DNA from 4 places in the Paenibacillus rhizoplanae genome. Region 2 is predicted to be linked to each of the others. Evidence: riboswitches for the same ligand, from Rfam matches in the RefSeq annotation. Region 2 holds a riboswitch; each other region holds the start of a gene.
What was found. A riboswitch is a leader RNA that binds a small molecule or an ion and turns the genes downstream of it on or off. The one in region 2 is predicted to bind cyclic di-GMP.

Region 1 (8,051 bases), on a different contig from region 2:
ATCGGCCGTGCCGGAGTAGGCGTGGACAATATCAAGCTGGAGGCAGCCACCCAGCGCGGTGTAGTTGTTATCAATGCTCCGGACGGCAACACCATTACGACCTGTGAACATGCTTTTGCCATGATGATGGCCTTGGCCCGTCATATTCCTCAAGCCTATGCGAAGACAATTTCCGGCGTATGGGACAGAAAGACCTTCCTCGGCGTAGAGCTGCGCGGCAAAACACTGGGCGTACTCGGTATGGGCCGGATCGGCAGCGAGGTTGCCAAACGCGCCAAAGCCTTCGGCATGAGCATCCTGGCCTATGACCCGTTCCTGACGGCTGACCGTGCAGAGAAAATGGAAGTGACGCTTGCTTCGGTAGATGACATTGTCCGTGGTGCCGACTTCATCACCGTTCACACACCGCTTACCCCGGAGACCCGCCACATGATCTCCCGTCCGCAATTCGAAGTGATGAAAAAAGGTATGCGCATCATCAACTGTGCCCGTGGCGGTGTCATCGATGAAATGGCGCTGGTAGAAGCGATTGACAGCGGCATTGTAGCCGGTGCTGCCTTCGACGTCTTCGAGAAGGAGCCGCCTGAAGCGGACCACCCGTTCCTTACACATCCGAAGATTATCGTGACTCCGCATCTGGGTGCTTCGACGATTGAAGCCCAGGAGAACGTGGCCATCGATGTATCGGAGCAGGTCCTCCATATCCTGCGCAACGAACCATTCATCAACGCGGTGAACATTCCGCCGGTTGCGCCTAGCGTGATGAACAAGCTGCAGCCGTACTTCACCCTCGGCGAGAAGCTGGGCAGCTTCGCTACTCAGATTACGGACGGGGCGATCCGCGAGATCCATGTGGAGTATGCCGGCGATCTCTCGGATGTGGATACCCAGCCGCTTACCCGCTATGTCGTCAAGGGCGTACTCACCCGCCACTTCGCCGGAGATGTGAACATCGTCAACTCGATGCATCTGGCGAAGACGCGCGATGTGAACGTAGTGGTGACCAAGGCTTCCAAAACCAAAGGCTTCACCAATCTCATCACAGTAACACTCAAGGCTGAGCATGATGAAGAGCGTCTGGTTGCCGGCACCCTGCTGCAGGGCTACGGCGAACGGATTGTTAAGGTCAACAAATTCCCGGTCGATATTGCTCCGGAAGGCCACCAGCTTGTCATCTCGCATAATGACAAGCCGGGTATCATCGGGCTCGTCGGTACCCTGCTTGGCGAGAACGATGTCAATATCGCATCCATGCAGGTTGGCCGTACTATCGTAGGCGGAGCCGCCATTATGCTCCTGACCGTTGATAAGGGTGTGCCGAAGGAGGTCCTGGTGAAGCTGGCCGGACTGCCGGAGATCAACACCGCTGAGGAGATCATTCTGCTCTAATTTTTATTTCTCCACAATAAAACACTCTTCGGGAGTGCGGGCTTAAGCTGCGCACTTCCAAAGAGTGTTTTTTGCGTTTTACTATGACATCCGGTAGGCTGGCACCTGCCGGCCATCGGTGTCCGTAAAGCCGTATTTCCGTGCCAGGTCCCCTACCTTCTGGGGAGTACCCGTCATGGATATCACTTCAGGATCAGCAGCAAGCGCTGCAACTGCGCGTCCGACATAGGCTGTTGACTCAGTCGTCCTTAGCCCCTCCTCCTCTGTCCAGAGCTCCTCATCTGTGCCGAAGCTGTCCAGGACCAGCTCGGTCCGCATCCAGCCGGGAGAGACGGGGATCACCGCGATGCCATCCGCTGCCAGTTCGAGAGACAACCCGTAGGCCATGCGCACCAGCGCATTTTTGGACAAATCATAATAGAAGTTACCAGTGTACTTATACTCATCCCAGAAGGTCGTATGGACGATTAATTTACCCGCCCCCGCTCCTTCGCTGCGCATCAGCGGAATGGCATAATAATTGGTCATCAGCTGCGCCCTTACACCTGAAGTGAACATATTGTCCCAATGTTCCGTAGGCAGCTCCCAAAAAGGATTATTCCGGATCGGCAAATTGTTGCCTCCCCAGACATTGTTAATCAAGATATCCAATCTGCCCTGCTCTGCGCTAATCTGCCGGATTACAGCTTCTGTCTCACTGTCATTGGTATGATCACAGCGGATCACGGCTCCGTCCCCGCCTGACCGGCGGATCTCAGCCAGCACACCTTCAAGCGTCCTCGCATGTTGCTCCTGCGGTGTACCAGCATTCCTGCCTGTAATGTATACATAGGCACCTGCCTTCGCCAGCTCCAGCGCAATGCCTCTGCCCGCTCCCCTGCTCCCTCCTGTAACCAATGCCACTTGCCCTTGCAGATTTGTCATTTGATCCGCTCCCTTTCATCTATCATGCCCGGATTAGAAGATCATTTGCGCTAATCCGTACTCTTGTCTAATATAGACCTTATACATGACAACCACTGACATATATAATCAAATAATAAATTCAGGGAGGCCTCCGAATGAGAGCAGACCGTCTGATCACTATCGTTCAACTTTTACAGAGCCGCGGCAAAATCAGCTCCCGGGAGCTGGCACAAACGCTGGAGGTATCCGAACGGACGATCTTCCGGGATATGGAGGCACTTAGCTTCTCCGGCATCCCCGTGCTGGCGGAGCGAGGCCGGGAAGGCGGCTGGAAGCTGGCGGAAGGCTACCGGAATTCCCTGACCGGAATGAACACCAAGGAGATTGCCGCGCTGCTCGTACCCGCTGATCCGGCGATTCTGCGCGCTCTGGGTATTCAGGAGGAGTTCTCCTCGGCCGCCCGCAAGCTGCAAGCCGTCGCTACCAGGCAGCCCGTCACCCCCTTCAGCTTCCTCAGCCAGCGGATTCACATCGACGGAGCCGGGTGGCATCCTTCCGGGGAGACCTATCCCTCCCTATCCGCTTTGCAAGGAGCCTTATGGGAGAACTGCAAGGTGCGAATCACCTATCTGCGCGGGGAGGACACTGCCGAGCGGCTGGTTGCACCGCTGGGGCTGGTAGTCAAGCGCGGCGTCTGGTATTTGGTCGCGGGGCATGATGGCGAGCTGAGGACTTACCGGGTCTCCAGAATCACTGAGGCCAAAGTCACAGAGGAGTCTTTTGAGCAGCCGGAGGATTTCGACCTGCCACACTATTGGGAGGCCTCCACCGCCGCGTTCAAGTCTGCCTTGCCCAGGTACCCCGCCAGCCTGCTTGTCAGGGATCTCACGATGAAGGAGCTGCAGAAGGAGCGATACGTCACTCTGTTGCACCAGGAGCCTTCTGAAGCCCCGAGTTGGATCAGGGCCGAGGCCGAGTTCAACACGCCGGAATCTGCGTGCCGGATCATCCTGTCCCTGGGTCAGGGCATCAAGGTGACCGCACCGCCTGAGCTTGCGGATACGGTTGCTTCGGCTCTGCGTGAAGCGGCAGCATTATACGATTTTTAATAATAGACCAAATGCACTAGTATCCCCTATAATATTACAATACACATTATTATTTATAGGGGGAACTTTACATTATGGACTGGATGAACAAGCTGCCGTTGAAACAAAAAATCGTCACCGGATGTTACCTGGTTGCCGCTTTATTCGCTGTTCCTGTCTTAATCACGCTAATCCTTATGGACAGGCTGCTGATCGGCATTGTTCTTGTCGCAGTCCTGGCAGCACTGACTTACCCGCTTGCGCGCTTTATCGAGAGAACGCTTACATCTTCTTTCGAGGACATCTCCAATGTGACGCACACGATTGCCAAAGGCGACTTCACCAGCCGTGCCGACGAGAATGGCTCCATGGGCGACATTAGCCGCTCCTTCAACACCATGATTGACAAGCTCAAAAAAATTCTCACCGATGCCTCACAGATTACCCGTCAGGTTATGGACGCCAGCCGCGGGATTGAAGACAAGAATCAGAACCTGAAGTTTGTAATGGCACAGGTGGCCTCCTCCTCCAATGAACTGGCTCTCGGTGCTAACGAGATCTCGGTGGATATCGCTGATATGACCGAATCGATCAAGGATATCGAAACCAAAGTCTCCAATTATACGAATTCCACCAAGGAAATGAATAGACGCTCTGTACATACGCTGGAATTGGTTGAACAGGGACGGCAATCGGTGGATACCCAAGCTGAAGGCATGCGCAAGAACATCCAGGCTACCCAGAAGGTGGCGGATACGATCGAAGCCCTGTCGCAGAACGCGCGCGGCATTACGATGATTACCAAGACGATTACCGAAATTGCTGAACAGACCAACCTTCTGTCACTCAATGCCTCCATTGAAGCCGCCCGTGCAGGCGAGCATGGCCGTGGCTTCGCTGTCGTTGCCCAGGAGGTGCGCAAACTGGCCGAGGAATCCACCGCTTCAACCAAAGAGGTGTTCGGGCTGGTACGCAGCATTGAAGCGGATATCAAGCAGGCCATTGATAACATCGCCATCAACGAAGAGGTAGTCCAGGTACAGAATGAGATGATAACGGAGACGGCCAATATCTTTGCTCAAATTGTACATAGCGTCCAATACATAACCGAGCAGATCTCCTCCTTCTCCGCAGAGAGTGATCTTATGCTGGAGAGCGCGCTCAAGATCTCCGGGGCGATCGAGAATATCTCAGCCATCACCCAGGAGACCGCCGCAGGGACCGAAGAGGTATCCGCAGCGATGAACGAACAGATTCACGCGCTGCAATCCGTAGCTGAGGAGACAGAGAAGATGACCTCCGCAGTCTTCAATCTGCAAAAAACGATTCATATTTTCAAATTTTAGCCTCGGCACAAAGAGACACGCCTGCGGAATTTTCTGCGGGAGGTGTCTCTTTTTTTGGGCAGAACAAAGAGTGTTATGTAATATTCACAAATTGTTGAAATTGTGCATAACACGAAGAATCCTGTTTTGCACTTCTTTACTATAAATGTTCTAGTACCATAGCTTAACTAGTAGCAGACTCTCCACCACGCCAATACTTAAGACCTATTAACAGATATTTCAATCCTGTATTTCTCATAAAATCATAACGTTTTGCAGCGAACCCGGGATGCAATGAGGCTTTGTGCTCACTTTCCAAAATTATAGCCCTTAATATTCATTTGCATTTTAAGACTTTAGTCTTCCAGAGACAACCATTTTCAAAAGTTTGAAAATCCAAATATCTAGCGATTTTTACTCCTGAATATTCGCTAAATTCCGAGCTTCTTCTCACAAGGGTTATTGACAAAAGAGGAGCAAGGAATATATTGTAAAGGAAAATTCTCCTTTGCTTAATTTATAACCGCATACCGGCAAAATTCACCGAAAGGGAATGACGCAAAGCCATGGATCTACAGTCTCATTTCTGAAGTGGGATCATGACAGCCAGGTTGCTGAAAAACTGTGAACGCCTTAGGTTTCGCGTTTGATTATGGTGATTCGTGCAACAGGCCTGTGCTCCTATTTTTGAGTACAGGTTTTCTATTGCTGACGTATACAAATAACAACTTGCGGGGTGGATGTTCTGAAGACAGTTGCAGATTATATGGCGGAAGCATTACGTAATCTAGGAGTGACACATTCTTTTGGAATCATTGGCAAGTCTATTTGCCCCATCGCTTTGAAAATGGTTGACTATGGCATTCAGTTTATTCCCGGCCGGCACGAATCCAGCTCCGGCTTCGCAGCCGGCGGTTATGCTCTGAAGACCGGCAGCCTCGGGGTAGCCTTCGGCACCTCCGGTCCGGGCGGAACGAACCTGCTCACCGCAGCAGCGCATGCCAAGGCCAATAATCTTCCCGTCCTCTTTATCACTGGCCACCAGTCCATCAAGGAGCTGGGCATTCCCCAATGTCAGGATTCCTCTTCCTATCTGGCTGATTTGGCGGATATGTTCCGGCCGGCCACCCTCTTCAGCAAGCTTGTTGAACGCGGCGATCACTTCAGCACGATTTTCAACCATGCCCTATCCATCGCCCTCGGTGACAAAAAAGGTCCGGTCCATCTCTGCATTCCGTTTGATGTGCAGACAGAGCGGCTCGCGGAATGCCGGATTGTTCTGCCGGAACGCGAAGGGCTGGTCAGCTACCAAAACTATGAACGGGTTATCTCGGCGATCAATGAATCCGCCCGACCTCTGATCATTGCCGGTAAAGGCGTCAACCGCTCGGGGGCCCATCAGGAACTGGTCCAGCTGGCCGAAACCTTCAACATTCCTGTAGTCACCTCTCCAGGCGGCAAAGGCGCCATAGCTTATGATCACCCGCTCTATCACGGTCCTGTCGGCGTTGGCGGCTCCTCGCACGGGGATGAATTACTGAACAATAGCGACCTGTTCATTGTTCTGGGCTCCCGTCTCAGCGATATGACCATCTGCAACCTCAAGCTGGAGAATCATCCCCAGCAGCTGATCCAGTTCGATGTAGATCCAACCTTTGTCGGCAAAATACTGTCCTCATCCACCATCGCTGTCGGCGGGGATTTGCGGGACAACCTGGCGCTGTATCTCCAGAAGCTGGACTCCTCTGAGGTTACCAAGCATGAAATCACAATCTCCAATGCTTACAATGACGAGCTGCCCGTGCTGGACGGGCTCTCTCTGGCTTCGGTATTGAGCACGATGAGCGATCTGATTCCGTACAACAGCAGCGTGTTTGTAGATGACGGCAGCCATGGCTTCAATGCTGTGAAATGGTTCAATGTGCGCAGGCCCGGCAGCTTCATATTCGATGCCTACTTTGCCTGCATGGGCAATTCAATTGGCATGGCGATCGGCGCCAAGACCGCCTCACCCGGGGAGACTGTCTTCTGTATTACCGGGGACGGCTGTTTTATGATGCTCGGAGCTGAAATAAACACCGCCGTTTGCCAGGACATTCCGGTGATTTTCATCGTGGTGAACAATATGCAGCTGGATATGGCGCTCAAGGGCATGGAGAAAACTACCGGCCGGATTGACGGTACGATCTTCGAGGTTCCGATGGATGCCGTGAAATTCGCCGAATCTCTGGGTGCAGCCGGCTTCCGATGTGAGACGCAGGAAGAGTTCGAAGCGGCAATCCGCGAAGCTGTAGCCCTTAACAAGGCAGCTGTCATTGAGCTGTTGACTGACCGAGATGAGATGCCTCCTACGGCCCACCGTACACTGGATCTAACGTAAGGAAGCCGTATCCCACACCTTTACTAACCTACTATCAGGAGGCCAAAGCGTGAACAAGAACATGAACAGCGGACTTGAACATTTCACTGATCTCTCTGGAGATTATGGGGCCAAGGCACTGGCTCCAATCAAAGAGCATTTTCCGGAATTAGCCGAATATATCATGGGCAATGCCTATGGCGATATTTTTCAACGGACCACGATTGGCTCTGACTGGAAAGAGATTGCGGTGATCTCGTCTCTGATTACGATGGGGCAATATGAGCAGTTAGGTGTTCATTATGTAATGGCGCTCCGTGTTGGCATGACCGTTGAGCAGATCAAGGGTGTGCTGCTGCATCTGGTTCCTTGTATCGGTGCCCCCCGGGTGATTTCGGCCTTTAATGTGCTGCTGGATACCCTGGAGGAGATCAGAGAAAAATCTTCATAATTCTACAATTTTCGACTTTCTGGTTGCGAATTTTAGACGGATCTGGTTATAATAGAGGTAAAATATCCCAAATTCAACTGCGGTTTGTCGAATAGAGTCGCAGGAACGATATTTTGGAGGTATTAAAACTTACACTTAGGGAGAGATCAACATGGGACAATTTATTTTGAAGACAGACACTGCGAAGAAAATAATCAATATTGAGCTGGAAGGAACCTTTTCTAACGAGGACGGACTCAAATCTATTCAGGCTTACCAGCAGACCATCAACCCGATTACCCCTGCTGAATATGCGCTGGATATCGACTGCCGCAAGCTGAATGTAACCGCTCCTGATGTTGTGCCGCTGCTTGAAGGCTGCTTCATCATGTTCAAGGCAGACGGCTTCCAGAAAGTAAGTCTTACCCTGGAGAATAACCCGATCCTCAAAATGCAGCTGGCACGCCTGGGCCGCAAAGCCGGACTTGAGAACCTGGAGATCACTTCAACCGTACAAGCTTAGTTAATCTTTTTTAAACCAAAATCATCTGCTT
Region 2 (8,051 bases):
GCAGGAATGCCGGGAAGGAGCGTATGCATAATAGATGGGAAGCCTTCTAATTGCATGGCTTTGTATGCTTTGTTTGTTTCTTGCGTTCAGGGATCAGGTAAGCCGGAGAATCCTGTACCCGGTAGCTGTAGTGGTTATATGCGGCACGTTGGGGTATTGGACGTTATTAATGTAGCCGCATCCGGGCGATCATTTGATGTAGAAGTCTGCCGCTTGCGGCAGGCTTCTTTTGTTAGCGCTGCTTCATCTTCTCCATACCCAGATATCTGCGCATATGCAGAGTGGCCTGGGCGGCAATCACATCATCCAGCAGCAGCATCCGCTCGTGATAACCCCTACAGATGAATTTGGCTTCAACGCCTGCCTCCAGCCGCTGCTGTTCATAGACCTTCAGACCACGGGCGCGCATCCCGGCACGGACCTCCCGCAGATCGGCAGAAGCGGCATGGACGGCCGTCTGGATCACCTCCAGATAAGGCGCAGGCGTGCGCAGCTCTGAGGATATAGCAGAAGCATCGCGCTCGAAGGCGGATAGAATAAGCGGCAGCAAAATATAGGATTTGACCAGCAGGTTGTCCTGGCTCTCTGCTCTTTGCATCCTTCTCAACCCCTCGAAGAGAACGTATATTCGCATTGTAACTCATCCTTCAAAAAATAATCAATGGGTTTTATAAACTAATCCTAATAATGTGACATTTTTCACAATAAAATAGAATGAATTATTTTATATTAAAATTGAAATATTAAAGATAGAGGATTAAAAAATTTCAGCTCAAAGGAGAATGGCAATGAGTCATGAAGGAAGTCTCCGCCGTGGTTTAGTATTCGGGATCATTCTAAGTGTTCCGCTCTGGGTATCGATGATTGGCTGGGTTCAGCTGTTCGGGTCTGCCTAGGCGACATTTTTATTCAAAATATATGAATTCTATTTGCAGGTGTCGTCCCTATGGGCGGCACTTTTTTTATGAGCTGAGATGCTCATAAATAGGTAAAATTGCATTGAACAGGAGCAGATGATGAGTAGAGGTGGGCTGAGGGCGATAAAATAGGACGAATGTATCAAATTTTAATGATATAAATTGATAGTATTATAGAAAAGAGAGACAAACGGCTACAGCCAATCCTCTGATTTCTCGACTTTTTTCGTCACTAGATAAAAAAGGGACTGTCCCTTAACCCTTACGGTACAAGGGATCAATGAGGAACCATCGTAAAAAATAATTTCAAAAAATATACTGGGAGTGGATTGACAATAGGGTGTGAGAGCGGATAAACTGAAATTAGTACAAAAGTAACAAATGTCATAGACTCAACAATGAATTTACATAAGCAAATTATAATTTCATATCGAAATCATGTACAAACGCAAACCGTATCGAAAGAACGGGACGCAAAGTCAGGAATCTACTGTCTCAAAAGTTGAGGCTAGGGTCGTCCGGCCGCCGTGAAGCTAACCCTTCTTGGCGGTCTTTTTTGTTGTTATAGTCTCGTGACAGATTCATAGAATAGTAACTAGGAGGTGTGGACTATTGAAGAAAAGAGTGCGTAAAACAGCCGCCATCATTATGGCGGGCCTATTGACCTTATCCAGTGCCTTTACGTGGGGGACGGATGTTAGAGCAGCTTCAGGGGTACCGTATACGCCAACACCGGTTTTGGGTGTCGCAGGGAATTTTAATGCTTTTATCCTCGGGGATTTTAAACAAGCCAATGATCAGATTGAGGGCCGCCTGGCAGCGGCAGGGGACATTACCCTCTCCGGAGGTTACGGAGTAGCCAGAGCATACAGGGATGTTGCTCCGACGGATGTACTTGTGGCCGGTAAGAATTTTGTACATTCAGGTAGTGGAGAGATCTATGGGAATGTGGTATTTGGGGATAGCTTTACAGCCAATGAGCCTGGTGTCAACATCAAGGGCGGGAAGAAAAATGCCAGCCCGATTGATTTTGCAGCCGAGCAGCGGATGCTGATCTCCCGATCCACAGAGTATGGGGCTTTGGCCGACACGAATGAGATTGGCGATAATCATTATGGACAGCTCAAGATAAGTGCACCGGATCGTTTCAATGTAGTTCATTTGGATGCTTCGACACTGGCGAAGACCAACTATATCGAATTCAACATTGCCCAGAACGCTACGCTGATTATTAATATAAGCGGGTCTACAGTCAATGTGCCGAGCTTTTCAATGAGTAACGGCAGAGCCAGTCAAGTATTGTTCAACTTTTACGAAGCCTCTGAGGTGAATATCGAATATACCTCATTCTTCGGGACGATCCTCGCACCTAGAGCGGATGTTCATTATGCCGGAGCAGAGCTGTACGGAACCCTGATTGCAAAATCTTTTAGCGGCGGGGTAGAGATGCACCTGGGATTGTACGAAGGAGAGGGGCCGCCGCCGAGTCCGACGCCGACCGCAACGCCGACACCTAGTCCATCACCGACACCAACGGCTACACCAACGCCAACCGTGAAGCCAACGCCAACGGTAACACCAACACCTACAGTGAAGCCAACGCCGACGGTGACACCAACACCAACCGTGAAGCCAACACCGACGGTAAAGCCTACACCTACAGTGAAACCTACACCAACAGTAAAACCTAGCCCGACACCTGTGTGCACTCCAACTCCAAAGCCAACACCAACAGTCAAGCCGACGCCAACACCGACCGTGAAGCCGACACCGACACCGACTGTGAAGCCGACGCCAACACCAACCGTGAAGCCGACGCCGACGCCGACCGTGAAGCCGACGCCAACACCAACCGTGAAGCCGACGCCGACCGTGAAGCCAACACCAACGCCGACCGTGAAGCCGACGCCGACGCCGACCGTGAAGCCGACGCCAACACCAACCGTGAAGCCGACACCAACGCCAACTGTGAAGCCGACGCCAACACCGACCGTGAAGCCGACACCAACGCCAACTGTGAAGCCGACGCCAACGCCAACTGTGAAGCCGACACCAACGCCAACCGTGAAGCCGACGCCGACGCCGACCGTGAAGCCAACACCAACGCCGACCGTGAAGCCGACGCCGACACCGACCGTGAAGCCGACGCCAACACCAACCGTGAAGCCGACGCCAACACCAACGGCAGTACCGACACCGACGCCGACAGCAGTGCCAACACCAACGCCAACAGCGGTACCGACACCAACGCCAACAGCGGTACCGACACCAACGCCGACAGCAGAACCGACACCAACGCCAACGGCGGTACCGACACCAACGCCGACACCAACACCAACGGCAGAGCCGACGCCAACGCCGACGGCGGTACCGACACCAACACCAACGGCAGAGCCGACGCCAACGCCGACGGTAGAACCAACGCCGACACCAACAGCAGTGCCAACACCAACGCCAACAGCAGTACCGACACCAACACCAACGGCAGAGCCGACACCAACACCAACGGCAGAGCCGACGCCAACGCCGACGGTAGAACCAACGCCGACACCAACAGCAGTACCGACACCAACACCAACGGCAGAGCCGACACCAACACCAACGGCAGAGCCGACACCAACGCCAACGGCAGTACCGACACCAACGCCGACGGTAGAACCAACGCCGACACCGACACCAGAGTCAACACCGACGCCAACGGTAGAGCCGACACCAACGCCGGCACCGACACCAACACCGACGGTAGAACCAACACCGACACCAACACCGACGGTAGAACCGACACCAACACCGACGGTAGAACCGACACCGACACCAACACCTACGGTAGAACCAACACCAACGCCGACACCGACACCAACGCCGACGCCGACACCAACGCCGACGCCGACACCAACGCCGACACCAACGCCGACGCCGACACCAACGCCGACACCAACGCCGACACCAACGCCGACACCAACGCCGACGCCGACACCAACGCCTACGCCGACACCAACGCCGACGCCGACACCAACGCCGACACCAACGCCGACGCCGACACCAACGCCGACGCCGACACCAACGCCGACGCCGCCGCCGACACCAACGCCAACACCAGATCCAACACCAGTAACAACGCCAGCGCCAATATCGCCGCCGTTCAGTTTCCCTCCAGTGCCTACGCCGACTCCGATTATCGGATTTATCGTGAGCAATGATGTGGCTGTGAATGATGATCCGCTGCCGCTTGGACCTGTAGCAACTCCAATAGCTACAACAGTACCGGCACCAACGCCGACACCGGCTGTTGCGGTTGCGCCAATAGCAGCAACACCGGAGTCAACGCCGTCAGCGGAACCGGCACCCGATGTAGTCATTATTGATGATGAAGTTCCTCTAGGCGGTGTGCCTGTGGAAGGGACTCTGCCGAAGACGGGCGAATCTAGTCCTGCACCTTATTATTTTGCCGGTTTGGCACTAGCGGGTCTGGGCTTGATTCTTAGAAGAACAACCAGAAACAGCAAACGTAAGTAAGTGAATCATCCTAGCTGAGTTTTATACAAACAAACGGTGATCCTGTAATTTGACAAGGGCTGCTTTCGGAGAAGACGTTCTCCTGGAAGCAGCTCTTTCTTTTGATTAGAAAATTATGATTTACGTCCGATGTGGATAAGTTGTGCATATAGTTGGGGATAAGTGTCTTGGAGCATCCGCAGGATGACTATATTCTGGATCAGGAATAGGAATGACTTCGCTGATTTCACTGAACACATGGACAGCGCGTGGTCATCTGGGCTGATTATGGTCGATAAACCGACTACATTCGGTGCGGCAGAGGCGTGTGGGTCGGATATGGTGGAAAAACCGACTACAATGGCGATGCCGCAAGCATTTTGTTCCTTTTGATACTCCCACTCTTAAACAGCGGAGCGGGCGGAATGATTGTGGAGAAGCGGAGCGGTCGCCTTTGTATCCGGATTTTCACCGATTAGGGGAATAAAAAAATCTGGATACAAGAGCGATTGGAACAACGTTCCGTTTGCGGAGCGTGCTTCTAAGCGTCGCCGTAATTCATACTCCATTACAAAATACACTAAAAAACAGGGCGTCTCGGCTGTATTTTTAGTTGGCCGTACTCCCGTGCTATACTAGGCTCAAATTACACTAAGCAAGAGATGCTTTTCCCTGACTGGGAAGGGTTGCTTACTAAAGGAGGAACGTTGATGTGGATGCTATACCTGCTTGTGGCGCTGATCGTCGTGGCCGCAGGGGTGGGATATGCCGGAATCTATTTTTATGGAGTAGCCATTAGGCGGGCCCCTAAGGAATTCCTGGCCAAGACTCCAGACCTTAAGATCGATCCGCCGCCGGTGGCCGGAGCTTCGTGGGGAGAAGGGGCGGAGTGGGTGTCCCGGCAGACCTTCCGTGAGGTAGAGCTGGTGTCTGAGGAGGGGCTCAAGATGCAAGGCTATTATCTGGCGTCAGAGCGTGCTGCCGGACGGACGGTCATTGTTGCCCACGGGTATTCCGGGAAGGCCAAGGATATGGGAGCGACCGCTAAGAACTATTATGAGAACCTGGGGTACAATGTGCTGTTGCCTGATGCTAGAGGACACGGGAAAAGCGAAGGAGATTATATCGGCTTTGGCTGGCCGGAGCGCCGGGATTATCTGAAATGGATCGGATTTGTCCTGCAGGAGAACGGACCGGACGCGCAGATCGTGCTGCATGGCGTATCTATGGGCGGAGCCACGGTGCTGATGACGTCCGGCGAGGAGCTTCCTCCGCAGGTCAAGGCGATTGTCGCCGATTGCGGCTACACCTCGGTCAAGGCGCAGCTGTCCTATCAGCTGAAGCGGATGTACCATCTGCCCAGCTTCCCGTTTGTGCCGGTGGCCAGTCTGGTGACCCGGATGAAGGCCGGTTATTCCTTTGGGGAGGCGTCTGCGCTGAAGCAGGTACGCAAGGCCAAGGTGCCGATTCTGTTCATCCATGGGGATGCGGATACCTTCGTGCCTTTTGATATGATGAATGAGTTGTATGAGGCCTGCCGGAGTCCGAAGGAGCAATTAGTGGTGCGTGGAGCGGGGCATGGTCTTGCCTATGATACGGATAAAAGCACATACATCCGCACAGTAGGCGAATTCGTGGAACGCTATGTACACAGCCCGGCTGCCGCTGAATCAGTAAGGTAAAAGTCCCTAGAACGTAGACGCGCCCGATATCCGCTGACAGCGGTTATCGGGCGCTAATTATGTTCCACACATGGGGCCTTTCCCCAGAACAGGGAAGCAGCACACCAAGTCTTTATCGGTATATTAATCCCCCGCCGTCTGTGAGCAAGACGGGTGTCGTTATTCCTTGTTATTTCCAGCAGCCGTGTGGCGAGAGAAATCCTTCCAATACGACAAAAGCCCTACCTCTCTTTTGTCCTTGCGGCTCCGTGGCCGCGCCAGTGTGAATCGGAATGCTATGTTCGAATTTAATCTCATAAAAGGGATAAGTACTGCAAGAAAACGTAAGATATTGTGTCCAAACCGCCGATAATATATAGAGTGATTCATCGGCCTGACATCTTCTTGATGGGGATAAACATACTCGAAAACAAATATTATTTTATTATAGCACGGGCATCATAAAAACGCAACTGTATATTGGGCTGAGGCCGGGACGGGAATGAGGGGACAGATGAGACTATACAGAGGTTTTTTGAGAAGTCAGATCCGGAACTATGTCTTCGGCTCTACTGTAGCGGTACTGGCAGTCGGGAGTCTGCTTATGCTATCTTCCCTGGAGATCAGCCGGGTTGAATATTACCGCCTCCTGCTGGTGCTTATTTTTTCTTTTGTGATTATGGCGTCCATAGAGATTACGGTCTTTCTCAGACAGATCAGACCCATACGGGCTGCGCTGGTTCAGGAGAATGCTACATTACCTATGCTCGAGGAAGCTTATCTGCACGCCCACCAGCTGCCCAAACGGGCCATTCAGCGGATTATGGGGCCGCATCTGCTCGGATTATCCGTGCCGGCTCTGTTGCTGACATTCTGGATGATTCATGCGGGCTGGGTGACGTTCCCTTATATCTATCTGATCCTGGCTATGTGCTGCGCTGTGCTTGTGGCCTGTATGCACTCCCTGATTGAATTCTTCCTGACCTGCACCGCCATTATTCCGCTGATCAAGGAATTCAGGAACCGTGCGCTGGAGCAGTATGGCGTGGATTTTGCCCTGGAGGGCCATGTGTTCGTGCCGATACGCCCCAAATTCCTGGTGAGCTGTATGCTGATCGGGACCTTCCCGCTGTTCCTGTTTATTATGGCGACACATATCCGTATGAACGGTGAGGGGGATTCTATAGTTGTCGTCGGACTTCAGAGCTATTGGGCCTGGGCGGGGATGGTGCTGCTGATCGGCACGCTGTTCTCCTCCATTGCGGCCTGGCTGCTGACGAACAGTGTACAGCATCCGATCCATGAACTGTATCAGGCGATGAACCAGGTGAAGGACGGTAATCTGGTCCAGGTGCAGGATGAGTATTCCGATGAGTTCTCCAAGCTGGTTGCGGGCTTTAACATGATGGTCCGCGGGCTCCAGGCCAGGGAGCAACAGAGCCGCCAGCTGCTGGACAGCTACTTCTCCACCCTGGCCGTGGCGCTGGATGCCCGCGATTCTTATACGGCAGGACATTCGCTGCGTGTAGCGGAGTATTCGGTTATTATTGGACAGCTGGCCGGACTGAGGGGGCAGGAGCTGGATGATCTGCGCAAGTCGGCCCTGCTGCATGATATTGGCAAGATCGGGGTGAGGGACAGCATCCTGTTCAAGGAAGAAGCCCTAACGGATGAGGAATTCCTCCAGATTCAGAGCCATACGGTGCTGGGGGAGAATATTCTGCGGCAGATTGAACCGGCGGACAAAATGGCACCCTTTCTGGGCGGTGTCCGCTCGCATCATGAGCGTTATGACGGCCACGGCTACCCGGATGGTCTTGCCGGTATGAATATCCCCCTGCATGGCCGGATTATCGCGGTGGCAGATGCCTATGATGCGATGACATCGGACCGGCCTTACCGGAAAGGGATGGACCACGAACGGGCGCTGGGCATTCTGGAGCAGGGCAGCGGCAGCCAGTGGGACCCAGAATTCGCC
Region 3 (8,051 bases), on a different contig from region 2:
ATCCTGGCCGAGGAAGGGACGCTGGCTGAACGTCTGCGGGAGAAGGGCATCGATGTCCGCATTATTCCGCTGGATGAGAGCATCCGCAGCCGTGGCCGCAATGCCGTGAACCTCGGGGCTCCGGCGGCTGCGATGAAACTGCTGGCGTATGGCCGCAAGCTGGCTCCGCTGCTGAAGGAAGAGAAGGTGGATTGTGTGCATACCAATTCCCTGAAATCAGCCTTTTACGGAGCCGTCGCTGCCAAAAAAGCAGGCGTGCCGCTGATCTGGCACATCCGCGATCACATCGGAGCACCTTATCTGAAGCCGGTTGTCGCCAAGGCGATCCGGCTGCTGTCACGCCTGCTGCCGAACGGGGTCATTGCCAATTCCCACTCCACGCTGAATGCGCTGGAGCTGCCGCGCTCGAAGAAGACACTGGTCGTCTACTCGGCCTTCGCCAAAGCCATCGGTGAAGGCATCGGTAAGCGGGACCAGAAGGACTTCAACGTTCTGCTGGTCGGACGGCTCGCTCACTGGAAGGGCCAGCATATTGTGCTGGAAGCCGCGAAGGCCTTCAAGCATGACAGCCGCGTGAAGTTCTGGCTGGCCGGTGACGCGCTGTTCGGCGAAGAGGAATACAAACAGGGATTAATGCAGCAGATGCAGCAAGGGGACATCACCAATGTCAGCCTTCTGGGTCATGTGGATGATATACAAGGACTCATGAATAAAGCGGATTTACTGATTCATACGTCGATCACCCCTGAGCCGTTCGGCCAGGTTATCGTCGAAGGTATGGCGGCCGGACTGCCGGTGATCGCCTCCAATGAAGGCGGACCGGTGGAGATTGTGGTTCCTGGTGAGACAGGACTGCTGATCCAGCCCGGAGATGCTACTGTACTTGCAGATTCCATCACCTGGATGCTGAACCATCCCGAAGAGCGTAGACGGATGGCGGACAATGGAATGAGACGGGTGAAAGAGCATTTTGTCATCGAGAACACGGTCAAGGACATCGTCGCTTACTACAAAGGTCTGCTGGCTGTCACCTGATCCTCCCGCTCACGATAATGATTAAGGCTTGCATCACATCTGTTTCAGCCATGCGTTCACTGCTTGATGATGCTGCTCCAAAAAACTTTGAGGATGATTCACATGAAAATTGCGATAGCGCACGATTATTTAATCCAGATGGGCGGGGCGGAACGGGTGGTGGAGGTCTTTCATCACATGTATCCGGAAGCTCCGATCTTCACAACGGTTTTTAACGGAAGCCGCCTGACCGATAACCTCAAAGACGCGGATATCCGCGCCTCCTGGCTGCAGAACATTCCGGGAGTGAAGCGGAATTTCAAAGGGGTGCTGCCGCTCTACCCTATGGCTGTCCGCGATTTGGACTTCAGCGGGTATGATATCGTCCTTAGCTCCAGCAGTGCTTTTATGAAAAGCATCCAGGTGCCCGAGTCCACCTTCCATCTGTGCTACTGTCATACGCCGATGCGTTTCGCCTGGGACTATGACACGTACATGGAGCGGCAATCGAATTCCGGGTTGTTTAAAAGACTGCTCAAGGTGTATATGCAGCGGCTCAAGAGCTGGGACCAGCGCACCTCCAAAAATGTAAATCAGTTCGTCGCCAACTCTTCTGTCGTGAAAACGCGGATTCAGAATTATTACCACCGGGATTCCGATGTCATCTTCCCGCCGATCAATACAGCCCGCTTCAGCAGCTCCTCGAACATTGGAGATTATTATCTGATTGTCTCGCGGCTGGTCTCCTACAAGCGGATCGATCTGGCGGTGGAGGCGTTCAACCGTAACGGGCTTAAGCTGTATATTGTCGGGGACGGACCGGACAGGAAGCGTCTGGAAGGCATGGCTAAGGGGAATGTATCTTTTCTGGGCCGGCTGGAGGATGAGGAAGTTACAGGGCTGATGTCCCAGTGCCGGGCGTTTGTTTTCCCGGGGGAAGAGGATTTCGGCATCACGCCGCTGGAGGCGAATGCCGCTGGAAGACCGGTCATCGCCTATCAGGCCGGGGGAGCGCTGGACACGATTATTCCATACGTTAACGGCGTATTTTTCCAGCACCAGGAAGTTGATGATTTGCTTAAGGCTATTGATGAGGTGGAGGCCTATGCGTGGGATATCGACCAGATTATGGGCCATGCACGCAAATTCGATGAGCAGGCGTTTATGGTTCAGTTCAAGCAGTATGTGGAACAGGCCTACGTCAATTTCCTAAAAGGAGGATGAAACTATGAAACTCGCAGTAATTGGTACCGGCTATGTAGGACTTGTATCAGGCGTCTGCTTCACCTTGAACGGGAATCATGTCATCTGTGTGGATAAGGATGAGGAGAAAATCAATAAGCTGAACCGGATGGAATCCCCCATCTATGAGCCGGGCATTGAGGCCTTGATCGAAATGAATCTGCGCGAGGGCCGGCTAAGCTTCTCGTCCGATCTTCAGGAGTCGGTCCGCCGCTCCGATATCGTTATTCTTGCCGTAGGTACTCCTTCACTGCCGGGCGGCGAAGCCGATCTGAGATACATTGAAGGGGCAGCTACCGAGATTGCCCAGGCGATGGAGGGCTACAAGATTATCATGACCAAGTCGACGGTTCCCGTTGGCACCAATGAGCGAATCCGCAAGCTGATCGCCTCCCATACAAATCATCCCTTCGATATCGTCTCTGCCCCTGAATTCCTCCGTGAAGGCTCTGCGATCCGCGACACGCTTCATCCCGACCGAATTGTCATCGGACTCGATAATCCGGCGCTGGAGCCGACGATGCGTGAGCTTCATCAGGGATTTACGGACAACGTATTCGTTACAGATATCCGCAGCGCGGAGATGATCAAATATGCGTCTAACGCTTTTCTGGCTACGAAGATATCGTTCATTAACGAGATTGCCAACATTTGCGAAAAGGTAGGAGCTGATGTAACCGAGGTGGCAGAGGGGATGGGCATGGACCGGAGAATCGGATCTACCTTCCTGCAGGCCGGAATCGGCTATGGAGGCTCCTGTTTCCCGAAAGATACCAATGCGCTGATCCAGATCGCCGGCAATGTGGATTATGAGTTCAAGCTGCTCAAATCAGTCGTCGAGGTGAACAAAGGCCAGCGGTTCATGATCATCTCCAAGCTGCATGAATCTCTGGGCAGCCTGCGCGGCGCCGTAATCGGTATCTGGGGGCTTGCGTTCAAGCCTAATACCGATGATGTCCGCGAGGCACCGGCCCGCGAGATCGTCGAGGCGCTCGTCGCCGAGGGAGCAATTGTGAAGCTGTATGATCCTATTGCCGCGGACAACTTCCGTAAGGAATATGATCACCCGCAGCTCCGCTGGTGCGGACTGGCCGAAGAAGCCGCTGAAGGCAGCGACGCCGTCTGCCTGCTGACCGACTGGAGCCAGTTCAAGGAGATCAACCTGCACCAGCTGGCGGGAACCATGCGCCGCCAGGTGCTGATCGACGGCCGCAACGTCTATACCAAAGAGCAAATCGAAGGCACCGGCCTCGAGTACATCTCCGTCGGCCGCCCGCAGATGGGCGGGCTTAGCGGATTCTCCGCCAGCGTGGCTGGCGCGGTGTAGAGCGGCGATCCACTTGATGCGTTACGCCGAAAGTGGGCCGCACGGCGAATGAGTGGGATAAATCCCATTAAATGCGCCGAAAGCGGGCTGGACGGCGAATTGAGTGGGATAAATCCCATTAAATGCGCCGAAAGCGGGATGGATGGCGAAATGAGAGGGATAAATCCCATTAAATGCGCCGAAAGCGGGATGGATGGCGAAATGAGAGGGATAAATCCCATTAAATGCGCCGAAAGTGGGCTGCACGGTGAAATGAAGAGTATAAGTACCCTTGATTTATCGGATGATGGCCGAATGGAGCAAATGAGGAGCACAAATGCCCCTGATTTCTCAGATTCAGACTGAATGGAGCAAATGAGGAGCATTAGTGCACCTGATTTCTTGAGTGCGGGCCAAATGGAGCAACTGAGGAGCACAAGCAAGTGCCCAGTACTTAACTAACTAGCTTCTGCCGCCGCGAACTTGTGCGGCGAGCCCTTGGCACAAGAGTCTTGAATCCCGGTCTTGAATCCCGGTCTTGAATCCCGATCTTGAATCCCATTGTCTTGGATTCTATTGCCCATACTCTTGTTCTCTCCAGCCGCTAACTAAATCAGCGGCGACGCCTTGGAACAAGCGGCACTTAAGAGTCTTTGAGCCTTTGAATTTTTCTCCGCCGCAACAGTAGGCGGCAACCAGGGATTCAACTGCTGCCGCGCAAGCATAGCGGCCGCCCCGCTCCCCTTGCCGCTACCACAAGCGGCAATATCGGATCTTTAGCCGGGAGCTTCGCCTGCGGGCGAAGCGGATGTAAAAGCACAGCCTGTTATGAAATGGAGCGGAGAGGAATTTTGGAGCTGTAGGAGCGTTAGCGTCCGCCTTTGTCTCCGGATGTTATCTGCTGCAAGCAATATAATCAACAACATCTGGAGACAACAGCGGCCGTAAGCCCAAAATTCCTTGCAGCGACCCTCATAACAGGCGGGATTTTAACTCACAGCTCCGCAACAAGAAATACCCAATAACAATACGATATGGAGGGTTCACTATGAAACTAGTACTTCTATCAGGCGGCTCCGGCAAGCGGCTCTGGCCGTTGTCCAATGATTCACGCTCCAAGCAATTTCTGAAGGTACTGGAAAGCCCGGCAGGTGAACCGGAATCGATGGTACAACGGGTATGGAGACAGCTGGAGGAGAACGGCATGGCCGGGTCCTCTTATCTGGCGACCGGACGCAGCCAGGTGGAGATGATCCAGAGCCAGCTCGGCAGCGAAGTGCCGATCATCGTGGAGCCGGAGCGGCGGGATACCTTCCCGGCCATTGCGCTGACGGCGGCCTATCTGTATTCCATCGCGGGGGTGTCCCCAAGCGAGACCGTGGCGATTCTGCCGGTGGACCCATACGTGGAATCCTCCTTTTTCGAAACGGTGCTGCAGCTGGAGAACACCATGCTGGTGAGCGGGGCGAACCTGGCGCTGATGGGCGTAGTTCCCGAGCATGCTTCGGAGAAATACGGCTACATTATTCCAACCGGCGCAGATGCGGGGGCCAATGGTTACCTGCAGGTCAGCCACTTCCAGGAGAAGCCGGACCGTGTGCAGGCCGAGGAGCTGATCAGCCAGGGCGCGCTCTGGAACTGCGGAGTGTTCGCCTTCCGTCTGGGTTACCTGCTGGATATCCTGCAGCGCAAAGGGCTGCCGCTGAATTACGAAGAGCTGCAGAAGCAGTATAAGCTACTGTCCTCGATCAGTTTTGATTACGAAGTGGTGGAGAAAGAGGAGAACATCGTCGTACAGCCATACGCCGGATTCTGGAAGGACCTGGGTACCTGGAACACCCTGACCGAGGAAATGACCAGCAACCATGTCGGCAAAGGCTTTGTGACCGCTGACTCCGAGGGCACCTGCCTCATTAACGAGCTGGATATTCCGATTACGGTAATCGGGGCGAAGGATCTAATTATCGCCGCCAGCCCGGACGGCATTCTGGTGACGCACAAGACTGAGAGTCCGCGGATCAAGGAAGTGCTGAAGTCTTTTGAACAAAGACCGATGTACGAGGAGCGCCGCTGGGGTCACTACAAGGTGATTGACTATGTGAAATATGACGAGGGCAACGAGGTGCTGACCAAGCGGATTTTCATCAATGAAGGTAAAAATATCAGCTATCAGCTGCATCACAAACGCAGTGAAATCTGGACCTTCATCAGCGGAGAAGCCAGCATTGTCATCAATGAGAAGATGCATACGGTGAAGGCGGGAGATGTGGTGCGGATACCGGAAGGAACCAAGCATGCCATTCTTGCTCTTACCGATGTGGAGTTCATTGAGGTGCAGACGGGGTCGGAGCTCGTAGAGGAGGATAACATTCGTATTACTCTGGACTGGGAGGATATAGCTCTACATCAGTTCATTTCGTAGGTCTAACTTATCTATTTAACCAAATGTTACAATTTCAAATCAGGCATTAAGAACTATTTTTTGGGAAAATTTCGACATTACTATACATTAAATTTGCATAGAGACGATACTTAAGGTAAGAGGGATTGATCCTTCCAAAACGACAATGGCAAACCTAATCGAAAGATAGGGACGCAAAGCTATAGGGCCTTCGCAAGAGTGGCAGCCTGGCTACCGAAAGGAAGAGAATATTGTGAAAACTTACCGTAAGTCTCGTTTGTTCTGCGCTGTGTTGTCGCTGGCCGTGGTATTGTCTGCTGTACCCGTGGGACTGGGAATCGCCCCTTCCACCGTCAAGGCTGCCTCCTCGGAGGGAGGGCCAGTGAACCCTAATGCCTCCCCTGAGGCGGTCAAGCTGTTGAACAATCTGTATGATATCTCGGGAAATGGAATCATTACAGGCCAGCATGACTATTTCGAGAGTCCTGATGAGCTGAGCAACAAGCTGAAGGGAACAAGCGGACAATACGCAGCACTACATGGTTATGAGCTTGGAGCCATCGGTGGACAGAGTGAGAGCGGAGTAGCTGCACAACGCAAAAACATCGTCTGGAGTGCGACGAACTGGTCCAGAGCGGGCGGAATTGTCGCCATGACCTTCCACCAGAACCTGCCGGGCACCAAGCACGAATGGTCCAATGTGCAGAAGTCAATCACCCAAGCGCAATTCAACAAATACGTAACCCCCGGCACTACAGAGTATAATGCGCTGATTACCGATCTGGATAAAGTAGCTGTCTCTCTGAAAAGTCTGCGGGATGCTAAGGTTCCGATCCTGTGGAGACCTTACCATGAAATGAACGGCGGCTGGTTCTGGTGGGGGAAGAAAGATAATTTTACAGCCCTGTGGAATATTATGTATGACCGGTTCGTGAACGTTCATCAGTTAAATAATCTGATTTGGGTTTGGAACCCGAATGCGCCGAATGCCAACTCTGATCCCTATGCACGGACCTATCCGGGCGCGGACAGAGTGGATGTGCTGGCAGCAGATATATATAATAACGACTACTCGAATAAATATCATGATGATCTGACCAGCCTGGCTGGCGGCAAACCGATCGGCATCGGCGAGAACGGCGAAATGCCGAACATCTCGAAGCTGAAGCTGACCCAGCAGAATTATGTGTTCATGATGAACTGGGGCAAGATGCTCTATGAGAATAACAGCACGGCGACGATCAAGAATTTCATGAATGACAGCTACACACTAACCCGTGACCAATATAAGGCCTGGTCTGCTCCGGCGGCGGCTCCTAAGCCAACCGCAACGCCGACGCCTACAGCAACCCCAACACCGACGCCAACAGTAACGCCGACACCAACCGCAACACCAATGCCAATTCCGACACCAACTGTTGCGCCGATTCCGAAGCCGGTCCCAACCTCCGGTGAGACGGAGAATAAGCCTGCTCAGAATGGCTTGCTTGGAGAATACTTCAAGAACATGACGCTCTCGGGGACGCCGGTTATGGTACGTAATGACGACGTCATCAGCTTCAATTGGCGTCAGGGTACGCCTAATGCTGCACTCGGCATAGACTACTTCTCGATCCGCTGGAGCGGCCAGATTAAGCCGGCTTACAGTGAGACCTATCAGTTCTATACTACATCGGATGACGGTATCCGCTTATGGGTGAACGGCACAGCCGTCATTGACAGCTGGGTGAAGCAGAGTGGAACTGCCCGCACAGGTAGCATACCCTTGACTGCCGGGCAACTGTACGATATCAAGGTAGAGTATTACGAGAATGCAGGCGATGCGAATGTCCATCTGATGTGGCAGAGCCCCAGCCAGGTGAAGGGAACCGTACCAGCAAGTGCGCTTTTCTCAACAATTAACACATCCATACCTGCTCCGGCTGCAACAGCAGTACCGACTCCGGTACCAGCAGCGACAGCAGCGCAAGTTCCGACAGCAACGCCGGCACCAGTAACGACACCAATGCCAACACCAACACTGACGCCAGTACCGACACCAACGCCAACACCGGTGCCTACGCCAACAGCAGCCCCTGTTCCCGTCCC
Region 4 (8,051 bases), on a different contig from region 2:
GACGAGAATTTTCATTCTCATTTTGGATCTCGCCGAAGCGATTTCCGATACTCACTCGTTGTTCAGTTTTCAAAGATCAAGCTCGTTGTCAGCGACGATTACTTCGTCACCAGCAACTCTTATAATATATCACGTTCGTTTGAACAATGCAAGCTTTATTTTGAAATCACTTTTTTAAGTAATCTCTCATTTCCTTTGCCGTTCCAACAACGCTTATTTATAATAACCTATCCCTCTATTAAAAAGCAACCTTTATATAAATAAAAATAACCCGCTTAAACATTAAGCGGGTTATTCTCAGGAAATGCTATAGTTCACAGCTATTCTTAGTAGAATTTCGCTGCAGTATATTTGCTTGCTGCTTTGACCAGTTCTGTTGACGCGGTGTTCTTACCCAGACCTGCATCCACTGTAGTATCAATCGTTACCCATTTGCCGTTCATGAACACTTCGTTCCAGGCATGGTATGAAGTTACATAGCTTGTATTCCCCATAACCAATTTGGTAGGAATGCCTTCACTGCGGAGCATAGTAGCGAACAAGGATGCGTAATCGTAGCAGATACCTTTGTTGGTAGCCAGTGTGTTATCGTTGTTCGGAATATAATCTGTGCTTACGCTGTTAGCCAGAGAGTAGTCATATTTCACGTTAGCTACGATGTAATTGTAGATAGCCTTAACTTTGTCTGCATCTGTGGTCAGACCCTTTGTAAGCTGGGCTGCCTTTTGAACGGATTTATCGGAAGAACTCCATTTCACATTCTGTACAGAGCTCAAATATACGGCATTCACATTGCTCATTGAGAGAGATACAGTCTCGGAAGATAGTACTTTGTATTTGTTGCCGGTAGTATTCTCAAGAACGGAGACCTTGTAAGAGCCATTTCCTTGTTGCAGCGGGAACGTCTCGGTTGGTTTGGAAGTGTATAAGTTGTAAGTATAGCTGTTATTGTCTTTGGTAATCATGAGCTTCATCTTCTTGTCCTTAGGAACATCATATGAAACCCCGATAACCCCTTGACCAAGTTGTCCAACATTTAACCAGCTTGAATCTGCATTAGCTGCTTGAGCAGTGCCTGTCTGCACGGAAGTGACAATCACAAAAAGTGTAATCAACATTAAATATAACTTCTTCATGGATAAAACCCCTTTCGGTAGCTGGCTGCCATCCTTACGGGAAGGCCCTTTAGCTTTGCGTCCCTACCTTTCGATAGGTTTGCCGTTATCGTATAAGCTTTATCTGTCCAATCTACTACCATATAATTACAGATCCAGAATTAAAACAAACAAAAAAAGCCTCTTCATTCGGTAGCTGGCTGCCATCCATGAAGGGAAGGCCCTGTAGCTTTGCGTCCCTACCTTTCGATAGGTTTGCCGTTTATCGTGTATTAGCTTTCATAGTTATATCTTACCATATCTCTATCTATTAGCAAGACCCAAATCGCTAGATTCCACAAAAATAGTCTAAAATTTTATGTTTTTTCGACTTTTATTGCCTTGTCTTGGACAAGTCAGGTTAACTTCGCATGAATGATGAGTCTGTGGGTCGGGTTGACAAGCGGATCGCAGGTAATGAGGGTCAGAATCTTATCATCATCCTTTCCCTTCAGTACCGAAATATCGGTAGGCTCTACAATAGATACATCATATACAACATACTTGTATTCCTGGCCGCTTGTAATAACAGTAATGGTATCCCCTTTACCGATCTCATCCAGTCTGTTGAACAGCCGTCCTGCCGTTCTTGACCGGTGTGCCGCAATCGCTGCGTTGCCTACCGCACCAATCGGAGCAGTCTCCTTCATATGCGCCGCGGCATGCTTCATATTAGTTTTGGTGGCGCCCTCCAGTACAGGCAGCTTCAGATCGATTTTGTCGATTTCAATAATGGCGGTGATCTTGCCTCCAACTTCAATCTCGGGCGCTGTAGTGGGCACCGGCTCTTCCGCACCGGACTCTTCCGCCAGCAGCTGGGTGACCTCCGCATAGGGCTTGCTCAGATCCTGACTGGCAGGAGCCGTAGCCGAAGGAACGATTTCACTATAGGCCTGTTCAGCCTCTTCCAGCAGCTTCTGCTGCTGACGGTCCTCGTACCATTCGCTTCCTTTGGGGTAGAGCATAATCAGAACCCCGGCAAGTATAATCAAATAGGATAACTTCCGCATGACAATCGCCTCCGCAATATAGAATAAGTGCTAACCCCGCAGGACACGAGGAAGATGTACTGTACCTCTAGAATACCCACTTCCGGCTTCCAAAGAAATTAATGATCACTGTAATGAAGGTAACCAGCACCTTGGCCATCAGCACCTGGATTCCCAGGCGATCAGTCAGCAGATGAATCAGCAGTACCGAAATGCCCAGCACCAGCAGATTCAGCACAATAAATCTCACCAGCTGCATCCGGTCAAATCCGCCATTCCCGCCTCTGTCCCGGCCCTTGAAGGTCACCTTTTTATTCCAGAAAAAGCTGTTTGCCGTCCCGGCGCTGTAGGAAATTATCTGTGCAGGGGTGTTAAGCATCCCCAGGGAATGCAGCAGGGTAAATACCGCGAAATCAATGAACGTGTTAAGCAGGCCCACTGCATTGAATTTCAGAAACTGGATCATGCCTGCACGCCAAGCCTTATCTTGCATAATCGCTTTCCTTCCGCGTGTCTTCGGTCTCCGCATCCGGGTAGCCTTTGGTCTCGCTAACGATATAGAGCGGTCTGTCCTTCGATTCATCATAGATCCGTCCAATGTACTCCCCGATTACACCGAGCAGCATCAGCACAATGCCGTTAAACAGCAGGTTAACCCCGACAATGGACGCCCAGCCCGGCACGGTCCAGGAGGTGAAGACCTTCTGGAATAAGACCAGAAACAGGTAGAGGAAGCTGGAGAAGGACAGGAAGAAGCCGACATAGGAGGCGATTTTGAGCGGCTTGTGCGAAAAGGAGGTGATTCCGTCGAGCGCGAAGCGGATCATTTTTTTGAGCGGATATTTCGTCTCCCCGGCGAAGCGTTCCTCCCGCACATATTCCACCATGGTCTGCCGGAAGCCAACCCAGCTCACCAGCCCCCGCACATAACGGTTCTTCTCCTTCAGGCCGCGCAGCACATCGCAGACCTTGCGGTCGATCAGCCGGAAGTCCCCGGTATCCGTAGGAATTTCTACACTGGTCATGCTGCTTAGCAGACGGTAAAAGATTTTGGCCGTCACCTTCTTGAAGAAGGTCTCTCCGTGGCGCTTCAGCCGCTTGGCATAGACTACTTCATAGCCTTCCTTCCACTTGGCGATCATCTCCAGGATGACCTCAGGCGGGTCCTGGAGATCCGCATCAATCACCACAACAGCCTGACCTTCAGCATAATCCATACCCGCCGTAATCGCCACTTGGTGGCCGAAGTTACGCGAGAAGTCAATCAGCTTGACATGTTCATCCGTATTACTGATTCCGCGCATAATCTCAGCCGTACGGTCCCGGCTGCCGTCATTGACGAACACAAGCTCATAGGAATCCCCGCAACCATCCATTACTTTTTTGAGCCGCTCGTAGGTTATCTGAATGACTTCCTCCTCATTGTACATGGGGACAATTACACTATATCTGGCCTTCACAAGGGTTCCTCCTAAATTTGTTGTAAGCCACAGCTTCCTTGATGCGCTTCATCAATATCAGCTTTGAACATATATCCGGCTTCTGAAGCTCCCCTCCTAGAATACCCAGGAAGGGAACCAGCGAAGGACATGAATGATATAACTGCTGTTCACCTGCATGCCGGATAATACCGGATAGAACATTACAAACAGGATGGCGGCGGCCGCAACATAGGCGTACCGCAAATATCTGGCACCCTGGAACCTGCCGTCAAGCAGCTTCAGGATGTATACAATGGATAGAATCATAAACGGCACCATTGCAAAGTAATGGTACAGGAACGTCTCACGCGGCACAAGCATCCATGGAACATATTGTGAGAAGAAGCCGATCCAGATCATGTACAGGTTCTTGTCCCGGCGCTTCACGGTGAACCATACGGCGGCCAGCATCGCGAAGATTCCTGTCCACCAGATCAGCGGATTCCCCATCGTTACTATGCTGCTCGCCTTGCCTGCCGGCAAGCCTTCGCCGCCGCTGAAGAACCATACGGGACGCTTCATGAACGGCCACTCCCACCAGGAGGAGGCGAATGGATGGGTAGCAACAAGCTGGCTGTGATAGTTGTACATATTCTTCTGGGCATCAATCAGCCCCTTAAGGGTGAACCCCTCTGCCGACGCAGACAGTGAGGGAATGAAGGACAGACTATATACGATCCCCGGAATGACAATGAAGAATCCTATACAGCTGGCCAGGGTGATCACGGTATTCTTCCAGAAGGACTGATCTGCCGTCCTGCAGGCGGCTTTGAGGTCCTGTCCGGTTAGCTTGCCTTCAGCCAGCAGCCGTCCGGCGGCCTTGTATTCCCTATAGCGTTCAAGCAGCACCAGTGCCAGCATAATGGCAAGGCCTGCCCCGCCGTAGACGACAATCCATTTCGAGGCAACCCCGATTCCGAAGAACAGTCCTGACCAGAACAGCGGAACCAGTGTGGTCCGTAGCGGCACCCGGTAGAAATTCATCGTGTAATACCGCTGCATGAAATAGAACATAAGCATAATGAAGAATACACCGTACACATCGATGGTCGATATCCGCGTCTGGGTGAAATGCATGAAGTCCAGGGCGAACAATCCTGCTGCCAGTGCTGCATAGGTAGTCTTACGGAACAACCGCAGGGCCATGATATAAATCAGCGGCAGCATCGCAATCCCGAACAAGGTGCCGATGACCCGCCACCCGAACGGATTGACGCCGAACAGCTCCATGCCTACCCCGATCAGCAGCTTGCCAAGCGGCGGGTGCGTGTTCTCATAAGGCACTATATTATGGTAATGCTCATAAGCCGTACGGGCATGATAGATCTCATCAAAATACGTACTGTTCATGAAATTAGAGTTCTCCGGTATGACGGACTGCTCATCGAACAGATTGGCCGGCGTTCCTCTTTTAGCTGTTGCCCCCGAATCAGGTGTCACGCTTGCTATGGTCAGAGGAACCTTAGGAGCCCCCTGCTCATAGAACGCCATCTCATTGAGGGTGAAGCCTGGAGACGTAACCGAGAGCTTGACATATCTTGCGGATACGTTAAGCGGCTGGCTTTTCCAGATGAAGACATTGCCGACATCCTCGCTTACCTCAAGCGGGCTGCTCCAATTATCAGGGGTCTGGCTGAATTCCAGCTGAAACTTCCCTGTTCCAACACCGCCGAACACATTGACCCGCTCCAGTTGATGGGCCTGCCCCAGATCCACATAGAAGCTCTCGCCGCTGGCCGCTGGCTCCCACAGAGTCTCAGGCGCCTTGTTATCTCCCAGATGATAGAGGGCAAGCGCCCCGTATAGCACGGTGATACCGAGCATCCAGATCCAGTCTTTGCGCTTCAGCTTCAGCGGAGAACGCCGCTCAGCAGGGGCAAGCGGCTTGATGCCTTCTGCAAGCAGCATATCTGCTGCATAGGCCTCCTTGGGAGTAACCGGCTCAGGCAAAAGCTTCGCAGTTCTGCGGATATATACATCGTATCCAATATAGAGCAAATATATCGCAAGAATGATAGTGGTAATAGCTGTAACCAGAACAATTCCGTCAGCTGGCGGATTTCCGCCGGTATTCAGGAACGCCAGTGTATAACCAACATTGATGTACTGGGTCAGGGAGAACCCGAGAAACAAGGTCAGGAAACGCCGGTCCCGGCTCTCCATGAAGGCGAATAAGGACAGGATGAGTACCGGATATAAGTAACGCTCATGCATTTTGGTACCGAATACGAAGACAATCGTGATCAGCACCATTGCGATGAAGTAGGACTTGGAGAGATCCTTACGGTCCTTGGTATTGAAGGAATAATAAGCAGCAAGTGCAACTGCCACCAGGATGAAAATAAAGCCCCATATACGATACGGTATGCCGAGCCAGGTCACATCCAGCGCCGACCACATCGGATCGGTCAAGGCATACAGATTGAATGCATTCACTGTGGAATAAGGATAGGAGGACAGTGTGCTTTTGTAGAGGTTAATCAAGCCTGCAAAACCGCCGTTGTTCCAGAAGAACGGGGCCGCGAGGACAAGAAAGATCCCCAGTCCGTACAGGGCACCCAGCGCAAGCTGCTTCCAGGCCCGGTGATGGTAGAAGGCGAACAGCAGCACAGGTGTGAAAATCAGCGCCTGCGGCTTGATCAATGTAGCGACGGCAAAAAAGATCGCTGCACGTACAAAACGCTTATCGACAACCCCGATCATACTGAGCAGCAGAAAGATGAGGAAAAAGGAATCCGCCTGCCCCCAGGCTGCCGAATCCATCAGTACAGCCGGATTGAACAGGAACAGCATCATCAGCCCCATAGCCAGCCCGGAGCCGAGCCTGATTCGCGCGCTCTTATAGATAATCCAGCCAAGCACCAGATCCGAGAGAATCGCAGGCAGCTTGAAGAGAACCGTCTCGGCACCTGAGCCGCCCGCAAAGTTAAATAATCCGCGCAGCAGGCTAAGCAGGTATAGCACATATAAGTACCCCGGCGGGTAATCGGCGAAATAACCTTCCTCATAGAATTTGCCCGGTCCAAGGTCGGTCAGGCGCTGGCCCCAGGCCATGAAGGTATTCATATCATTTTTATAGCCCTGTGCCGTAAGGCCGATCCAGATCCGCAGGATGAATGCCGCTCCAAACAAAACGTACAGCCAGCGCGTGTAGATTACGTCCTCCTGTCTCAGCAGACGCTCACTGCGGAAGGCTCTTGTGTACAGAAAAGCAAAGAACAGGCAGAATACTCCAGAAAGCAGCAGCAGCTTGGCCGGAGACACCTTATGCGGCACTTCCTCCGGCTTGCTTCCGCCGTCCGCATCTGCCGGGGGAGCCTGGGCTCCGCTGTCCAGTGAGATTATGCTCGATCCCTCTGGTACCGTATCCAGCTTCTCTACGGACAGATCATCGAAATAGGCCTTACCCTGGATGAGATTCGCATAGCCGCCCAGCGCAGCGCCGATTCCGATCTCGGTCTGCTCCTTGCCGGTCTGGCCGATGAACTCCAGACGCTGCCATTCACCGCCGGTATCGCTGGTAGCGGGATAACCGCCGCCAATGCCTACCGGGAAGATATTGGCCCCGATTCCCCCGCCTGCGATGCTGGCTATTTTGACATATCCAGAGATTCTGTAGTAGCTGTCCGGCAAAACGGTAACGGTCTGCACCCACTTCAGGTGATTGGGCTCCAGATTCTCAATCACCGCCGCTTTGCTGCCGGAATGAACCTCTTCGGACTGAACGGATATGGAGCCCGCCGCATCTCCGGCAATCCACATATCCTTGCTCCAGCCTGTAGGCGCCCCGTCTTCGCCTTCTTCAAAGCCCGGGTTCTGCAATACATTCCCTTCGGCATAAGTGCTAGTTACTGGAAGAATAAATAATAAGAGCATCAGTATAACGGTTGCCGCTGCACGTACATTCTTGGTCATCGTTCTACCCTCACCTCGTCAATGTTAATCCAGCCATTACCGCCGGTTATGTATACTTCTGCCTGTATCCCCTGCTCCAGAGTGAACGCAGGAAGTGTGATCTGTTGATAGGCTTCCGCCGCAGGCAGCTCTGTCTCTGCAAGCACCTTACCAGCTGCCCGAATGCCAATCCTCCCGCCGCTGCCGCCGCTACTAGCCATGACGGTCAGTCTGTACTCACCGGCTGTTGCGGTAAAATTCTGCGAAACGATCGTCTCCGCTCCGGGATCAAGATAGGCCAGCTTACTCCCGGCGAAGGGGTTGTTGCCGGCCACTCCCGTTCCCGCAGAGAAGGACCAGCCCGCTGTCCCTTCTTCAAATCCGCCATTTACAAATTTAAATGCAGCAGTCTTGGGTGTGTCCAGAGTCCCGCCATTCTGTTCACTGGTGAGCAGTACGCTGTAGTTGGCAAAACGCTTCACTCTAGATCCGGCGCTTGCCGCAGGCGGCGCAGCAGTATTCGCATAGATATA

Region 1: it holds a riboswitch for cyclic di-GMP, as region 2 does, so the genes downstream of both, ACFSX3_RS09755 (thiamine pyrophosphate-binding protein) here and ACFSX3_RS31975 (choice-of-anchor A family protein) in region 2, are expected to answer to the same signal.
Region 3: it holds a riboswitch for cyclic di-GMP, as region 2 does, so the genes downstream of both, ACFSX3_RS27015 (PA14 domain-containing protein) here and ACFSX3_RS31975 (choice-of-anchor A family protein) in region 2, are expected to answer to the same signal.
Region 4: it holds a riboswitch for cyclic di-GMP, as region 2 does, so the genes downstream of both, ACFSX3_RS16485 (transglutaminase-like domain-containing protein) here and ACFSX3_RS31975 (choice-of-anchor A family protein) in region 2, are expected to answer to the same signal.

The regions. Positions count from the first base shown of each region.
Region 1 covers NZ_JBHUKY010000020.1:10,330-18,380, reverse strand. Annotated here, with positions in the region: gene serA (phosphoglycerate dehydrogenase) at 1-1,389, shown strand, start outside; gene ACFSX3_RS09770 (SDR family NAD(P)-dependent oxidoreductase) at 1,471-2,313, opposite strand; gene ACFSX3_RS09765 (helix-turn-helix transcriptional regulator) at 2,451-3,404, shown strand; gene ACFSX3_RS09760 (methyl-accepting chemotaxis protein) at 3,479-4,729, shown strand; cyclic di-GMP riboswitch class I at 5,231-5,327, shown strand; gene ACFSX3_RS09755 (thiamine pyrophosphate-binding protein) at 5,475-7,088, shown strand; gene ACFSX3_RS09750 (carboxymuconolactone decarboxylase family protein) at 7,138-7,518, shown strand; gene ACFSX3_RS09745 (hypothetical protein) at 7,670-8,020, shown strand.
Region 2 covers NZ_JBHUKY010000104.1:3,295-11,345, forward strand. Annotated here, with positions in the region: gene ACFSX3_RS31970 (hypothetical protein) at 233-598, opposite strand; cyclic di-GMP riboswitch class I at 1,355-1,447, shown strand; gene ACFSX3_RS31975 (choice-of-anchor A family protein) at 1,530-4,433, shown strand; gene ACFSX3_RS31980 (alpha/beta hydrolase) at 5,129-6,094, shown strand; gene ACFSX3_RS31985 (HD-GYP domain-containing protein) at 6,588-8,051, shown strand, end outside.
Region 3 covers NZ_JBHUKY010000068.1:160,390-168,440, forward strand. Annotated here, with positions in the region: gene ACFSX3_RS26995 (glycosyltransferase family 4 protein) at 1-1,035, shown strand, start outside; gene ACFSX3_RS27000 (glycosyltransferase) at 1,138-2,238, shown strand; gene ACFSX3_RS27005 (UDP-glucose dehydrogenase family protein) at 2,243-3,583, shown strand; gene ACFSX3_RS27010 (sugar phosphate nucleotidyltransferase) at 4,611-5,984, shown strand; cyclic di-GMP riboswitch class I at 6,122-6,202, shown strand; gene ACFSX3_RS27015 (PA14 domain-containing protein) at 6,217-8,051, shown strand, end outside.
Region 4 covers NZ_JBHUKY010000027.1:25-8,075, forward strand. Annotated here, with positions in the region: gene ACFSX3_RS16485 (transglutaminase-like domain-containing protein) at 327-1,136, opposite strand; cyclic di-GMP riboswitch class I at 1,150-1,230, opposite strand; cyclic di-GMP riboswitch class I at 1,304-1,385, opposite strand; gene ACFSX3_RS16490 (class D sortase) at 1,511-2,164, opposite strand; gene ACFSX3_RS16495 (GtrA family protein) at 2,232-2,636, opposite strand; gene ACFSX3_RS16500 (glycosyltransferase family 2 protein) at 2,626-3,603, opposite strand; gene ACFSX3_RS16505 (glycosyltransferase family 39 protein) at 3,700-7,539, opposite strand; gene ACFSX3_RS16510 (glycosyltransferase family 39 protein) at 7,536-8,051, opposite strand, start outside.